Linked DNA regions of Spartinivicinus poritis. The main gene of each other region encodes a partner of the protein of the gene in region 2 in a complex. Links are inferred from orthologs where the notes say so. Each region holds a gene or a part of one and is shown on either strand. Other genes may lie near its edges.

What was found.
Region 1: the proteins of mnmE (region 2) and mnmG are in contact, whole or in part, in a solved structure (PDB 9HIP), measured with the Escherichia coli proteins. The link is inferred for Spartinivicinus poritis from one-to-one orthologs.

Annotation. Positions count from the first base shown.
Region 1 is NZ_JAPMOU010000028.1:20,613-33,395, forward strand. What follows is about bases 2,123-5,044. They hold mnmG (tRNA uridine-5-carboxymethylaminomethyl(34) synthesis enzyme MnmG), read right to left. Parts: upstream 4,583-5,044; coding sequence 2,663-4,582; downstream 2,123-2,662. Other genes in these bases: rsmG (16S rRNA (guanine(527)-N(7))-methyltransferase RsmG), read right to left, coding at 2,123-2,593. Outside these bases: ORQ98_RS19035 (ParB/RepB/Spo0J family partition protein), read right to left, coding at 210-1,091; ORQ98_RS19040 (ParA family protein), read right to left, coding at 1,170-1,952; more of rsmG, read right to left, coding at 1,988-2,122; ORQ98_RS19055 (M4 family metallopeptidase), read left to right, coding at 5,564-7,540; ORQ98_RS19060 (multicopper oxidase family protein), read right to left, coding at 7,712-9,085; ORQ98_RS19065 (hypothetical protein), read right to left, coding at 9,337-10,446; hmpA (NO-inducible flavohemoprotein), read right to left, coding at 10,621-11,829; ORQ98_RS19075 (ArsR/SmtB family transcription factor), read left to right, coding at 12,124-12,456; ORQ98_RS19080 (glutathione S-transferase family protein), read left to right, coding at 12,491-12,783. UniProt on the Escherichia coli protein: NAD-binding protein involved in the addition of a carboxymethylaminomethyl (cmnm) group at the wobble position (U34) of certain tRNAs, forming tRNA-cmnm(5)s(2)U34.
Region 2 is NZ_JAPMOU010000024.1:68-4,378, forward strand. What follows is about bases 1,315-4,309. They hold mnmE (tRNA uridine-5-carboxymethylaminomethyl(34) synthesis GTPase MnmE), read right to left. Parts: upstream 3,505-4,309; coding sequence 2,125-3,504; downstream 1,315-2,124. Other genes in these bases: ORQ98_RS17395 (DUF4145 domain-containing protein), read right to left, coding at 1,315-1,594; yidC (membrane protein insertase YidC), read right to left, coding at 3,633-4,309. In the rest of the region: more of ORQ98_RS17395, read right to left, coding at 755-1,314; more of yidC, read right to left, coding at 4,310-4,311. UniProt on the Escherichia coli protein: Exhibits a very high intrinsic GTPase hydrolysis rate. Involved in the addition of a carboxymethylaminomethyl (cmnm) group at the wobble position (U34) of certain tRNAs, forming tRNA-cmnm(5)s(2)U34.

The DNA.
Region 1 (12,783 bases), on a different replicon or contig from region 2:
ATTGATAGCCAAATAGCTTTATATAAACTTCAGCCAAAATTTGGGGCCAGAAGTATATTTCGAATAGCCTATATGATCAACACTACATCAATGTATTCGTGTGCTTGGTATTAAACAAATAGCGTTTCCATCTGTCATGTTAGGAATTGCTATTGATCTAAAATAGACTACTAATTAATCATTTGTAGTCAGGCTATAAATATTAGCAATTATTTAATATGCGCCAAGACGCCGTCTAGTTCGTCTAAGTTGTTGTATTTTATTACTAACTTGCCTTTCCCTTTAGCTGAATGCTGAACTAATACTTCAGTGCCTAACTTTTCACCAAGCTCCTCTTCAAGCTGCTTGATATCTGGGTCAATTTTTTGTTCAGGTTTGGTTGTTTCAGCTTCAGCTTGTATTCGGCGAACAAGTGCTTCAGTTTGTCTTACAGAAAGCCCTTTTGCCACGATGGTTTTGGCAGCTACTAATTGTTGTGTTTTAGTTAGGGTTAAAATAGCTCTGGCATGACCCATTTCTAGATCACCATGTTCAAGCATGGTTTTGACATCATCAGCCAGGGTCATTAAGCGCAATAAGTTTGTAATGGTAGCACGTGATTTGCCTACTGCATCAGCTACTTGCTGCTGAGTTAAACCAAACTCCTGCTGTAGTCTATGAAGCGCCATGGCTTCTTCAATTGGATTTAAATCTTCACGCTGAATATTTTCAATGAGCGCCATAGCAATGGCTGCTTCATCGGGCACTTCGCGAATAACAGCAGGAATTTTTTCTAAACCTGCAAGTTGCGTTGCGCGCCAGCGTCTTTCACCGGCGATTATTTCGTATTTATTTTGACCAATAGGTCGTACCACAATGGGTTGCATTACCCCTTGGGCTTTTATAGAACTGGCTAATTCCTCTAGTGCTTCAGGGTGCATATCACGGCGGGGTTGGTAGCGTCCACGTTGAACCCACTCAACAGGCAGCTCTTCTAGTTGCTTGTCTAACGGGATGTTTTGTTCATCACTGCTTTCTACAACAGTTGTCGCTGTTGCACTACCTAATAAAGCATCAAGGCCTCTGCCTAACCCTCTTTTTTTGGTTGCCATTGGTTTTGCTAATCCTGAATAAAAATACTGGTTTGATTATGCCGTAAACTGACGCCAGTTAACACCATAGATTAATAATTAGGCAGTAGCGGCAACTAACTCTTGTTTACGGATAAGTTCACCTGCTAAAGCCAGGTAGGCTAGAGCCCCTTTGGAATGCTTGTCGTATTTTAATACAGGCAAGCCGTAACTGGGAGCTTCTGCCAGGCGAACATTACGAGGAATGATGGTGCGATAAACGGCGTCACCAAAGTGCTCAACCAGCTGAGCTGATACTTCGTTAGTCAGGCTGTTACGAGCGTCGTACATGGTACGTAACAAGCCTTCGATTTTTAGTTTTGGGTTAAGCACAGACACAATCCGACTGATTGTGTCTAACAATGCTGATAACCCCTCTAATGCGTAGTATTCACACTGCATTGGGATAACAACGCCATCAGCGGCTGCCATCGCATTCACAGTGAGCATATTTAATGATGGGGGGCAGTCGATCAAAATAAAGTCGTAGATTGATCCAACCTCGGTAAGGGCTTTTTTAAGTCGTAGTTCTTTTTGCGGGATTTCTAATAACTCAACTTCAGCAGCAGTAAGGTCGGCGTTAGCAGGCAGTAAGTCAAAACCCGCAGGATCAGTAGGGACTAGTGCAGCGGTTGCATCTACTGCACCCACTAAGACATCATAGATGGAGTTTTCCAGAGCATTTTTATCAACGCCACTGCCCATCGTGGCATTGCCTTGGGGGTCAAGGTCAACTACCAACACTTGCCGTTTAGTTGCGACTAACGACGCAGCGAGATTAACGCAGGTTGTGGTCTTTCCCACCCCCCCTTTTTGGTTAGTTACCGCAAGTATTTTGGCCACGATAGTTTCCTTAGTGTTACTTGTTTTGTGTCACTTTAAGAAGCGCTGTTAACATTATTATTTTGTAATATTACCAAGTGACGTTCACCCTCACAGTTTGCTACTTCAAGTGGTATCGATTTTACCAACTTTGTAGAGAATGCTTCTGCTTGCTGAATCTCCTCTTTTGGATAGACGCCTTTCATGGCATAAAAATATCCCTTGGGTGCAAGCAGGTGTTGAGTCCATTTCACCATATCTTGTAGAGCACTAAAAGCTCGGGAGACAATAATATCAAAGGGATTATCAACCTGAAATTGTTCTACGCGTTTTTGAACGACTTGAATATTATCTAACTGCAAAGCGGATTTTGCTTGGACTAAAAAGCGCGTTTTTTTGCCATTGCTATCCAGCAAAGTAAATTGCTTGTCGGGAAAACAAATAGCTAGTGGAATACCAGGTAGGCCAGGGCCGGTGCCTACATCTAATATATGGCTGCCTTCGATATAAGGCACAACACTTAAGCTATCCAACAAGTGACGTGGAATCATTTGCTGGATATCTCTAACTGCTGTTAGGTTGTAGGCTTTATTCCACTTGTTTAGTAATAACAAATAAGCCGTTAACCGCTCAAGTTGAGACTCGGTAAGAGAGAGCCCCATAGTTGAGGCTCCAGTACTAATAGCTTTGGCAAGCTCTTGAGAGTTTTGTGTAGAGTGTGAATTCACAGCTTAGGCGCTTAAGTCAGTTTTAGTTTTGTCTGCAACGATTTTTTCTGTAGCAATAGAGCGTTTTTTTAGATGAACAATTAATAGCGATACTGCCGCAGGTGTTACCCCAGGAATTCTTGATGCTCTGCCTAAAGTGTCTGGCCTGGCATCCGATAGCTTTTGCTTGATCTCATTAGAAAGGCCTGCAATTTGCTGATAGTCCAAGTCTTGAGGCAGCAAGGTATTTTCATGACGTCTTAACCGAGCGATTTCTTCAGTTTGACGATCAATATAGCCTTGGTATTTGGTTTGGATTTCTACTTGCTCAGCTACTTGAGGGTTGTCAGTCACAGGTTCGCCTACCAGATTAGCCACAGCCTGATAGCTTATGTCAGGGCGGCGTAACAGCTCTAACAGGTTATATTCCCGAGTAATAGGCCTTTCTAGAATTTTATTGGCCTCTTCACCTGCTGGAGTATTGGGCTGAATCCAGCTGGTTTTTAATCGTTGGGTTTCTTGCTCAATGGCTTCTTTTTTACGGCAGAATACTGCCCAGCGTTGATCATTAATCAAACCAAGCTCACGGCCTTTTTCAGTTAGCCTCAAATCAGCATTGTCTTCTCTTAATATCAGGCGATATTCCGCACGGCTAGTAAACATCCGGTAGGGTTCTTGAGTGCCGTTGTTAATTAAATCATCAACCAGTACACCTATATAAGCTTCATCCCGGCGAGGACTCCAAGCTTCTTTTTCTTGTGCTTTTAATGCTGCGTTTAAGCCTGCAAGCAAGCCTTGTGCACCGGCTTCTTCGTAACCAGTGGTACCATTGATTTGACCAGCAAAATATAAGCCTTGGACAAACTTGGTTTCTAAAGAAGGCTTTAAGTCTCTTGGGTCAAAAAAGTCATATTCAATGGCATAACCTGGACGAGTGATATGGGCATTTTCAAAGCCTTTAATTGAGCGTACTAACTCTAGCTGCACATCAAACGGCAGGCTGGTGGAAATACCATTGGGATAAAGCTCGTTGGTGGTTAACCCTTCTGGCTCAACAAAAACCTGGTGTGAGTTTTTATCTGCAAAACGGACAATTTTATCTTCTATAGATGGACAGTAACGTGGCCCGACTCCTTCAATCACCCCTGTATACATGGGTGAGCGATCCATACCGCCACGAATAACCTCATGAGTTTGCTCATTGGTGTGCGTAATGTAGCAGCAGATTTGCTCTGGATGATCATTAACAGAACCCAGGTAAGACATCACTGGTGTAGGGGTGTCTCCAGGCTGAGGTGTCATAGCAGAGAAGTCGACTGATTTGGCATCAATTCGAGGAGGTGTACCTGTTTTTAGTCGATCCACACGGAATGGTAATTCACGCAAGCGATTGGCTAACGCAATAGAAGGAGGATCTCCTGCTCGACCCCCCGAATAGTTTTGTAAACCAATGTGGATTTGTCCGCCCAAAAAGGTGCCAGTGGTTAGTACCACATTATTAGAGAAAAACTTCAGGCCCATCTGGGTAATAACCCCTTTGACCTGTTCGCCTTCAACTATTAAATCATCAGCGGCTTGTTGGAAAATGTCTAAGTTAGGCTGATTTTCTAATACTCGACGGATAGCGGCTTTATATAAGGCGCGGTCTGCTTGGGCGCGGGTTGCACGAACCGCAGGGCCTTTCCGAGAGTTTAGAATGCGAAACTGAATCCCGGCCTTATCCGTCGCTAATGCCATAGCACCGCCCAGCGCATCGATCTCTTTCACCAAGTGGCTTTTACCAATACCGCCAATCGCTGGGTTACAGGACATTTGTCCTAATGTTTCAATGTTATGGGTTAATAACAGCGTTTTAACCCCGGTGCGTGCCGCTGCCAGAGCTGCCTCTGTGCCTGCATGGCCGCCACCAATGACAATAACGTCATAGCGAGTCGGATAGTCCACCGTAATACCTCACCCAAGAGCCTGTTAAATGGTCGCCTAGTATATAGAAAAGCTTTCTTATGCTGTACTAGGTCTGTAACTGTAAGTATGGCTGGCTATTTTATAGTCAAATTTAAAGATTGCTATAGGTATTCACAGTAATGACTGCAAATAAGAACTGTTCTGATGGATTAAAGTTATCCACAGGAAATCAGTAATTATTGAGGCTTTTATCACGAAATTAACTTGATATCCACAGCTAATCACACCTTATCCACAAAAGTTACGGTTAAAGTTGACTATATGGACAGTTATTTTTGGAGGTACAGGCTATTGCACTATTTAGCCTCCCTCTTTGAAAAAGGGGGGAACTGGTTTGCGACACTTTCAAGGTAGGAGAGAGGGAGCCAAAAAAGATGTCTCACTCCAAAATCAATATAAATTAACATGATTACAGCATAAGTAATTTAAAATAATGCAAAGTATGTTTGTTAATAATTACATTTATTTTTAGTTATCTTTCAGTAACTTAATTATTGAATAAAAATACTTTAATGGATTTGATTATGATTAATATTTAATAGCCACTATAGAATAATATTACTAGTCAAATCGGTTGAGTAGAAATATAAGGTTTGTTGTTTAAATGGGTCAAAAAAAACACTACCGATGGGTTGTAAAGAATAACATGTGACTCTTTTCTAAGTTAATTAATTTTATTCCTGCATCATAGCTTTCAGATTCATCGCCAGTTAATGCCTTGTATGTAATGTAAAATTTACTGATAGGGAAAAGGTTATAGTTTAGCTGGAATGTTTATTATCTAATTATGTATTTCACTAAGTTTAGATTTGTTTCTATAAAAAATATTGAAGAGAAAAGCTAATTGTTGAGCTGTTATTTTAGCAATATTTGATAGTGTTTGTTTGAAATAATAAAAATATCAACCTCGCTATTAGCACACTCGACAAGCCTAATAAATTTACTTTGATGAGGCTTATTATGAAAAGTCAGCATGTTTTAAAACAAATTGCGTATGCTGGTGTGCTCAGTGCCAGCACTCTAGTTTCGATGACAGCGTTAGCGGCAGAAAGAATTAATCTTGAAGAGCACGAATTAACGCGTGCTATACGCAGTATTGCGCCTGTACACGAAATTTTAGAATTGGAATCAGCTAAAGATGCTAAGCCTACCGCTATGATGAAATTTGATAGTGGCATTAAAAAAACTCGTTATCAGCAGCAGTACAAAGGTGTACCCGTTTGGGGATATACCTTTGTTGCTGGTGTTGATAAACAGGGTGTAGCAGGAGATTTTAGCGGCCATTTATTAAGAGGTCTTGAACAGGATAACTTAGTTGTTGAACCCAGTATTTCTGCTGATCAGGCTTTGGAAATTGCAAAGCAACAACAAGGGCATGCTGGTTTTAAATCAGCGAGAATTGAACATAACGATAAACAACTTTATATATATGCTGAAAATCCAGAAAAACCTCGGCTAATCTATGAGGTTTCGTATTTTACCCATGATCCAGAACCTACTCGCCCTTTTTATTTAATTGATGCTCATACCGGTGAAGTGGTTGATAGTTGGGAAGGGTTAAATACCAGAGAAGCCACTGGCCCAGGTGGAAATAAAAAAATGGGAAAATACATGTATGGTAAAGACCATGGCATGCTCCCCGTTGATGATCAATGCCGAATGAGTACCGAAAATGTTGAAACCATCGACATGAAACACCAAAGTTCGGGTGGTCAGGTACATAAGTTTAGTTGTCCAGAAAATACTCACAAAGAAATTAATGGAGCTTACTCGCCATTAAATGATGCCCATTATTTTGGAATGATGGTTTTCAAAATGTATAAAGAGTGGTTTGACATGAAACCACTGCCACATAAATTAAAGATGCGTGCCCACTACCGTCGAAATTACGACAATGCAATTTGGGATGGCCGCGCGATGTCTTTTGGTGATGGAAGCAGAACGTTTTACCCACTTACTTCATTAGATGTATCAGCCCATGAAGTAAGCCATGGTTTTACCCAGCATAACTCAGGTTTAGTATACCGAGGTCAGTCGGGCGGTATGAACGAGGCCTTCTCTGATATGGCGGGCGAAGCTGCTGAGTATCATATGTTTAAAAAGGTAGACTGGTTGGTAGGTGCAACTATTACCAAAAGCATGAAAGCACTTCGTTATTTTGAAAAGCCAAGCCAGGATGGGCGCTCAATTGATCATGCAGAAAGCTATCGCCAGGGAATGGATGTTCACTTCTCAAGTGGTGTTTATAACCGAGCTTTTTATAACTTAGCAAACACCAGTGGTTGGGGGGTTAAATCAGCTTTTGAAGTGATGGTTATTGCCAACAAAATGTACTGGAAACAAAACACTCAATTTGAAGACGGCTCTTGTGGGGTAATGAAAGCAGCTAAAGACAAAGGCTGGAGTGTTGGTGATGTTAAAGCCGCGTTTAAAGTAGTAGGGCTAGGCAGTCGCTGTAATGTACCTGATGGCGGTGATAAACCAGGTGATGGTGATAATCCAAACCCCAACCCAAACCCTAACCCAAATCCGAACCCCAATCCAGACCCTGAGCCACCACAAGGTGACTTTAAGCCGATGATGAACGATATGCAGGCTTGTTTAGATTTAACAGGTATGCATGTGAAAGCTAAAAGCTGTAGCAGTAATGGTAAAACCCAGCAATGGAAACTGGATTCCAAAGGCTTATTACACCCAGCCAATGAGCCAAATAAATGTTTACAAGTGGAGAAATGGTGGAGTGGTAAAAACCGAGCAGTTATTGGAAGTTGTAATGCTAATGACATTGAGCAACGTTGGACCCTCAGCAATGGTCGTTTACAAAACGTAGCTTATAACTTTGCAGTTATTCAGCACTTTTATCAAAAACACAAGGATTGGGTAGGTATTTGGTTGAAGGATGAGAGTAGGAAAGGACAGAAATGGAAGTGGAAATAGTATAACCTTTGCCCTGGCTCCTTCCCCCCTTTGATAAAGGGGGGCTAGGGGGGATTTAAAGTGACTGTAGTATTTTGATCCATCTTCGCTTTATTTGCTTGTGAAAATCCCCCTCAATCCCCTTTTCCAAAGGGGGAGGTTGGATTCCCTCTCCCTCTGTGAGAGGGAATATCAAGTGACAGAAACATACCCCATTAACCCTGTTTTCATATGCTCAATTACATGGCAGTGAAACATCCATCTACCAGGGTTATCTGCAACAAAAGCAATTTTTACTCTTTCGTTTTTTTCCATTAAAACTGTATCGGTATGGTAGGGTTTAATTTTCTTTTTATTTGACCATATAACAGTAAATGTATGACCATGCATATGAATAGGATGTTTATGTGGGGTGACATTTTTCATGTCGAAAATATAAGTTTTACCAAGTTTTAACTCTGCTAGTGGCGCAGGTAAATTATCTTTACTCATACCTTTCCAAGCACGGCGGTTAATAGTCCAAAACTCATGTTTGGCTTTACCTTTTTTATCTGCTGGGGTCATAGCACCAGACCACTCAAATAAAAAGTTTATGGTTTCTGCATTTTTCAAATCAGGTGTTGGAATAGGGTTAACTGGCAGTGATGGAGTTTGATTTCGTTTTGGTAATTTAGCCTCAACCGTTTTTAGTGTTAACAAGTCAAAGAAAAGCCGGCCCTTACCGTTTTGTACTTCAATGATTTCTCCTATTTTGTCAGGCGCGATAAATGCTATATCTAGGCGCATGCCTGCTCCTATTTCATGAGGAGTTAAGGGAACAGGTTCTTCAAGAGCATTGCCATCTACAGCAATAATTTTGGCTGGAAAGTCCTTTAGCGCAATTTTATAAATAAGGGTGTTATCAACATTTAAAAAGCGTAATCGTATTAGCCCGCCAGCAGGTATTTCAATAGTCGGCTTATGTTGACCATTAACTGTTTCATAGCGGCCAGGGGTTCCCATTCTGGCGGCATAACGAGGAATGGATAACTGGGTAAACTCGCCTTTTTCATCTATATGCCAGTTCTTTAAACAAAGGGGAATATCTGCATCGAATATCACAGGTTCTGCTTCTTCAACAATTAACGCACCCACCAAACCTCTGCCAAGCTGCTGAGTACTATTCATATGGGGGTGGTACCAAAAAGTGCCAGCATCAGGGCAAACAAAATCATAGATAAAAGTCTCGCCAGGCATAATAGGAGGCTGAGATAAAAAGGGTACGCCATCCATTGCAATATCAATTCTAATCCCATGCCAATGTATTGTTGTTGGCTCTTTTAGCTTGTTTATAAATTTTATTCGGATGCGTTGACCTTGTTTAGCACGTAATACAGGTGCAGGATAACCACCGTTAAAGCCCCAAATTGACGTATTAATGCCAGGGATAAGCTCTGCAGAACCAGGCTCAGCAGTTAATACATAATCAAAATCAGGTTCTTTTGCGGCTAACACAAGACGAGGAAGTTGACTGGCAGCCAAAATGCCAGCAGAGGATAACAAAAACTGACGCCGGGAAATTGCCATTTTACATCTCCTAAAAAGCTGTCAGGCATTTAACCAGCACTGAAGCAGAAAGTAAAATAATACCCTCACCTTTGAATATAAACTTGGGTGTAGGGTAAATACTACTGCTTCTAACAATTTATAATACGTAATTGTTATTAAAGCCTGCTATTCAGCAAATACTGCTTTAGATAATACGTTAGGGCTACGGCGTCAGTAGTCTAGCCAATACGGCTACAAGCACTGAAAAGGATAAGAGGTAACGTTTTACGTTACTCATTACAAGTTAGTATAGGTTGTGTATTTACGCCAATATTTTTAGATAAAAATTTATCAATAAATAGTAAAATATGTTTTTCTGCATAGCTGTGTCTGGCCAGGTAAGAGCTGTAACTCTTTGATTGTGGTGAAATTATATGGCGAGTACCAAGGTTGGTTAAAGAAAACCTTGCACGAAAACTGCCGCCAGTTTTCCATAACACTGGGTCACATACGGGGTCGCCTGTAATAAAATAATGCTCAATGTGTTGTTTAATCCAGTCAGTATCCCAAAGCCGGTTAGTTTTAGCCAAGTCCAGTAAAGCTGCGTGGCCAAGCGCTGCTGTACTATAGCCAATAGCCTTTAACCCATGTTTAATTGCTGCATATTGGGCCATCGCACCACCTAACGAATGCCCTAGCAATAATAAGGGACTTTCAGGTGCTTTATTCTTTATGGCGATTTCTTTTGTCACTGTTTTGATGATATTAACAATTGCAGAGGCCTGTAGATAAAGCTTTGGTACTGAACTACCAACAAGGTTTTTTAAGTCGGTTGTTAGCTGGTGAGCGGATAAAGAACGATAATGTTTAGGTTTAACAAAACCTTTGCCTGAGTGAGTGCCACCGAATACCAGTTTAAACTGGTTCTTGGTAGGGTCGTAAAATAATGCTGTAAGGAGTCCTGTATGTTTATCAAATCCTATTCCTTCCGCTGTAAACTTCAGGCTAGCCAATAATGACTCGTTAAAAAATGCAGAACGGAAATCCTCTAACCGACACAGCTGATGTTGGGATAAACTGTTTACTTTAGTTTCAACATCGCTGATATGGGTAATTGGCTCACCATAGGTAAATCCAGCAAGTGCGGCATTAACAGCAATTTCTGATAAATTAACTTGTTGTATATTAATGACTTTTTCTTGCCACAGCTGTTTGCGATTTAGCCTGTTGATAACGGTTTCTGCTAACGATTTGTTATCAGAAAAACTATTTGATTTAAACAGGTGTTTGAAAGAGTGCAAGCTAATTTTGCTAAAGCTAGCGTTAGAAGATCTTCTACTTTGAGTAATTGACTCAGAGTTAGAAGGTGGTAATGAGTGGGTTTTTATTGAGCTTATCATTGATACAACCTGGTACTACATAGCTATTTACAGTTGGGGTAGCAGTTTTAGCTACTTATGATAGCTATATAACAGGAGGCGCTTTTTATAGATATCAGGTTTAAGTCGGTTTTTTTATGAATTTTATAGCAGTGTTGGATGTTCATCCAACACCACTCACAATGAAGTATATCGCTATAAGGATTGTTGAGGCCCAAACACCTCATAGTGAACCTGACTTGGGTCAACGCCAGCACTTAACAGCTGCTGATTAATTGTTTGCATAAAACCAAACGGACCACATAAGTAATATTGTGCGTTTGGCAGCAAAACTTGCTGCTTAATGTCATCAATCTGCATGGTTCCTTCAAACTGATAATCTATTCCTTGCTGGTCTGTTGGGGTGGGCTGTCGATACCAGATAATAGATTGAACATTATTATTTTCAGCCTCAACCTGCTTGATAAAAGAATTGAAAGCATGCAGTTTACTATGCTCACAGGCATGCAAATAATAAATTGGTGCCTGGTGGTTGTTGGCAACCAAGGTATTTAACATGCTTACCATCGGGGTTAAGCCAACGCCGGCTGAGATTAATACTACAGGGGTTTCCTGTTTGGCTTGTAAATAAAAGTCTCCAGCAGGAGGCAATATTTTCAAAGTGTCACCTACATTGATTTGATCATGCAGGTAGTTAGAAACAATACCTGGTTTTACTCCTCTATCTTCTCGGCGCACGCTAATGCGATAAGTTTTGCCGTTGGGTTTGTCAGATAGAGAGTATTGTCGTATTTCTTGGTGTGCAGATGAGTTTGGATTAGTAACTAAACTTAAGTATTGTCCTGGTTTGAAGCTTTTTACGGGTTTACCATCTACAGGAGCAAATTTAAAGGAAGTGATTAACTCACTCTCAACGCTTTTTTCTAACACAGTAAATTTACGAGGGCCTTTCCAGCCACCCTCTGCTTGCTGATACTCACTATAAATCGCTGATTCACGCTCTATAAATATACCAGCTAATGCTTGATAAGCTTTAGTCCATGCATCAAGAACGTCATCGGTTACTACATCGGGTGCTAACTCCTTTAATGTGGCTAATAAATGATTGCCGACAATAGAGTAATGCTCGGGCTGAATTAAAAAGCCGGTATGTTTTTGGGCAATATGCTCAATGGCTCCAGTGAGTACTTCTGGCTTATCGATAAACTTTGCATAAGCTAGTACAGCATTAAACAGAGCTTTAGGCTGTTCACCAGTGTGTTGGTGACTTTCATTAAAAATGTTTAGTAGCTCTGGGTTGTGTTTAAACATTCTTTTATAAAAATGCTCAGTGATTGTCGTTCCTGTTTGCTCTAATAAAGGAACAGTGGCTTGTACAGTTGATACGGTGTTTGGGTCTAACATCAGTAAGTCCTTATTTATAAGAGTGCAGAACGACTGCACATGAAGATATTACGGTTGTTGTGTTGCGCGATACATTCCTCGCCGCTCAAGGATAGAGTTAGCTTTATAATATGCTTTTAGTATGCATATTTATAATATGTATGTTATATCCATATTTATGCATAGGCAAGCAGGTCAATATAGGTATTTATCCTTATGGTTTGAACGCTAAACATAAGTAGAACTTTCAAGCTTGGTGATAAAATATTAAACCAGCCGGTTTAATATCTGAGCACAACATCTATACTGGATAATATGCAAACACCTCAACCTATATCACTAGATCTCATATTCAAAGCGCTAGCTGATGAAACCCGGCGCCAGCTATTGCAAACGCTATGTGAAGGGAGTTATAGCATTAGAGACTTGGCATCACCTTTTGATATCAGTTTTCCTGCGGTAGCTAAACATATAGGAGTGCTTGAGCGAGCAGGCTTGATTACCAGAAAAAAGAGGGGGCGTGAGCAAATTTGTACACTTAATCCATTAACCTTGCAGGAAGCTCATCGATGGTTAGGTTTTTATGAAAGTTTCTGGAATCAACAGCTTGATCATTTGGAAGACTATTTAAGTTTGCTACAAAAATAAAATCATAAAAAATGAAAGAAAAGGAATAATAAAAATGAAACTATACTATCATCCGCTATCAACATATTCACAAAAAGTGCTGATGGCCTTTTATGAAAAAGAGGTTGAATTTACTCCCCATATAGTCAACTTAATGGATGAAACAAGCAAAAAGGAATACAAAGAAATATATCCACTGGGGAAAATACCCCTATTGATGTGTGATGATGATCATATGATTCCAGAATCAACCATAATAATAGAATACCTAGATACTCACTTTACTACTGGCACCAAACTTATTCCTGATGACAAAGATACAGCCAGGCAGGTTAGGTTTATCGATAG
Region 2 (4,311 bases):
GTATTGTAATGATAAGTTTTGCTCTAAGGTCGTTTCTTTAAAAGCGTCGAGTGCTTGATCACCCAATGCCGTACGATCCACTAAAAATAAAATCCGTTTAAACCGCTCGGCTTTTAAAAAGCGATACATTAGGCCAATAATGGTTCGGGTTTTACCGGTACCTGTAGCCATCGCCAGCAAACAGTTTTGTTGATTTTGTTGTAGTGCTGTTTCCACTGCTTGAATAGCTTTTTGCTGGTAATCACGTAATTTGAGATAAGCAAAGCCTTCTAGCTTTAACTGCTGTTCCGCTACCTCTTTATCTCGCCTTAACTGATCCAGTAACCCTTCAGGACTATGAAATTGCGAAAGGGGCCTGGCTAGATTAGAAGTTTTTCGGGCATCACGAAACCAAGTACCCGACTGCTCTTTGATCTGCTCAAATATAGGGGCGACCATTACAGGAATACACAAAAAGCACTTGGTAATGCCTATCTTCGGTATCTGCCCAAGCAGCGGGACGGCCTGCTAATTGCCAAGCAGGTACCATGGTTTTAGCTAATTGTATGCTTCGTCCATAACGTTCAGCTTGATGGATTTTACCTGCTACATTAGTGTTTTCCCGCTTAGCTTCAACGATTGCGATAGGGGTAAGGCCTGCAAATAAAATATAATCAGCTTTACCCGTTGCAGTAGGCCATTCAGCAATAGCTTTATTTTTACCCTTTTCTGGACGTGTACCTTTTCGATAAGCAATGGTCTGACTATCTGCTTCTCAACCAGCCTCTACTAATTGTTGGTCAATTAGTATTCGGGTAAACTCTTCATTTAAGGCCAGCTCATTGCTGGCTTGTTGGGTACGCTGAGAAACTTGCTTTAATGCTTGCTGGTGTTGTTTAGATTGTTCTGCCAGCCTTTTTTGTAACTTCTCTTCAAGGTGCCGATTAAACTCCTGCTGTTGCTTGATTAGCTCCTCTTCATACTGTTTAGCTTGCTGTTCAAAATGGCGAGCATCAATATCCATTTGTTCGGCAAGTGCAGCATATTCTGCTTTTTCCTTCGCTTCTAATTCAGCTAAATATTTATTGGAATCTAATTGCTCACTTGTTTCTGAAAGCTCACCTTTCAATTGCGCTATTTGGGTTTGTAAGTCACGTAGCTGCTGACTTGGATCTGATGGAAGCGTAAAGGGACCTGGCTTAAAGTTGGTGCCTTGCTTACCAAACGACTGGTGAAACCACACGGTAATGGCTCGTGCCACCTTAAGCCCATCCATTGCTTCTTTATGTTTGGTCTTAAATTGATGTGTGGCTTTATTACCTTCAATACGCAAGGTATGAAATAAGCCACGAATGGCAGGGTCTAGGTTAATCTCTCGATTAATTTTAAATAAAAGATCTGCTTGTGTTGTTTGGTTATCAAACTGAATACCACAACGAACTGCAATGTCTTGAGCTAAGGCCTCACCTAGTTGCCTCAGCTTCATAAGTGCTGTGTTTGGATCACCCGCAAATGCTTGTTCTGCAGTGATAGCCAACTGCATGAACATAGGGTCATGTTCCTTTAAAAACCAGAAATTACTACCAGAACTATTGTTATTTTTTGTATCCTTCATTTGTCTTATCTTTTACTCTCATGATCATACGACAAGTTTGCCATGAAATAAGGCTTTATGCATCATGCGGTAGTTAGAGGGTAGCAATGCAATATGGAAACTTACTATCAAAATATCAGTATTCAAAACTGATCATAGTTTAATATTTTTTTATTTAACCTGAATTTTAATACAAATTAGTTATTTTAAAGCTCACCAATAAAATGAAATATTTTATCTTAAATACATTCATTTATTTTATAAAAATACAAATCAATAGCTGTATTATTTTTTAAATTTAAATACAGTCACCTTTTAAAACCACTATATTAAAGCATAAACCAATATTAAAAATATTATATTAACAAAAAACATAAACAACATAATTATAATTTAGTTGTTGTGTATATTGTTTTTTACAACATAAATAAATTTAATTACTTAATAAAATAATAATATAAAAAGATAATTAAATAAAAACCGTATAAAACGGCACAAAAAAGCCCGTTAACCAAAGGAAAACGGGCTCAAAAACACGGAGACAATACCAATTACTTTCCAATGCAAAAACTGGAAAAAATTCTCCCCAGAAGGTCATCAGAAGTAAACTCACCTGTAATTTCACTCAGTGAGTGTTGAGCAAGTCGTAAGTCTTCAGCTAATAGTTCGCCGGCCCCATAACTGGTTAGCTGTTGTTTGCCTGTGTATAAGTACTCTTGTGCTTGATTAATGGCTTCAATATGCCTTCTTCTGGCTGTAAAGCCACCCTCTGTTGTTCCTTCAAAACCAATACAAGCTTTTAGATGATCTTTTAATTCTGCAATGCCTTGTTCTTGCATTGCAGAAATGGCAATAGTCTTTACACCTTGTGGATTAGTTTTATCCCCAGCATCTTCGCCAGTGAGATCCACTTTGTTTCGGATGATAGTTACTTTATCTAGAGTAGGGAGCTTATCCACAAACTCCGGCCAGATTTCATGCGGATCTGTTGATTGGGAAGTGCTGGCATCCACCATTAACAAAACTCGGTCTGCTTCACTGATTTCCTTAAAGGCACGCTCTACACCTATTTTTTCAACTTTGTCTTCGCTGTCTCGTAAGCCAGCTGTATCTATAATATGTAACGGCAGTCCATCAATGTGGATATGTTCTCTCAACACATCCCGAGTAGTACCTTCTATGTCAGTGACAATAGCCGTTTCTCTACCAGCCAATGCATTAAGCAAACTTGATTTGCCAGCATTCGGTCGGCCAGCAATGACCACACTCATTCCTTCACGAAGCATCGCCCCTTGATTAGCTTCTTTCAATACTGAATCTACGTTGTGGATAATTGAATCTAAATCACTGGCCACTTTGCCGTCAGCCAGAAAATCGATTTCTTCTTCAGGAAAGTCGATTGCAGCTTCGACGTAAATCCGCAGCTGAGTCAAGTTTTCCACAAGTTCGTTGATACGCTTAGAGAAAGCACCTTGTAATGAGCGAATCGCACTTTTAGCTGCTTGCTCGGATGCACTATCAATTAAATCAGCAATGGCTTCTGCTTGGGTTAGATCTATTTTGTCATTTAAAAATGCACGCTCACTAAACTCACCTGGCCGAGCATGGCGAATTCCCATAGAAAGTACTTCATTTAGTAATAAATCGAGAATAACGGGACCACCATGACCTTGTAGTTCAAGTACATCTTCACCTGTGAATGAATTAGGTCCTTGGAAAAATAAGCTAATGCCTTCATCCAATACCTCTCCTTGTTGACTATAAAAAAGACCAAAATGCGCCATTCTAGGTTTAAGTTGAGCTTTTACTAACTGATCAGCTACTTCCCGAGCTTTTGGTCCAGACACCCGGATAATTCCAACGCCACCTCTACCGGGAGGAGTAGCAATAGCAGCAATGGTATCAGTATCAAGAGAAGCAATAGAATTCATAATCTTTATCTGTGTAAAAGCAAAGCTAGGGAGGTTTATAAAAAAGCGTTAACTTATTGATTATAGGCAAGAAAAAGGCCCTAACCAATAGTTAGAGCCTTGTGGATAAAGTTGTGGAAAGCTGTTGATTATTTTGTTGATTTTGCAGCAGCTTGACCTTCTATCTGCCGTGTAATCATCCACTGCTGAGCAATCGACAACAAGTTGTTCACTACCCAGTACAATACCAGACCAGCAGGGAAGAATAAGAAGAACACAGTGAAGATAATTGGCATCATCTTCATCACTTTCGCTTGCATTGGATCTGGAGGTGTTGGATTCAACAACTGTTGAACAAACATGGATGCACCCATGATTAATGGCAAGATAAAGTATGGATCTTTTACTGACAGGTCAGTTATCCAGCCTAACCATGGTGCTTGACGTAATTCAACACTTTCTAAAAGTACCCAGTAAAGGGCAATAAATACTGGCATTTGAACCAATATAGGTAAGCAACCACCAAGAGGATTAATTTTCTCTTTCTTGTACATCTCCATCATCGCTTGAGACATCTTCTGGCGGTCGTCTCCAAAGCGTTCACGCATTTCCTGTAGCTTAGGAGACAAACGACGCATATTCGCCATAGAACGGTAGCTGGCAGCAGATAACGGGTAGAAAGCAGCCTTGACTAGAACTGTTAGCAAGATAATGCTCCAGCCCCAGTTAGGAATCAGACTGTGGATAAACGTTAATAACCAGAATAAAGGCTGAGCAACAAACCAAAGCACACCATAGTCGATGGTTAGCTCTAAGCCATCGGCCAGT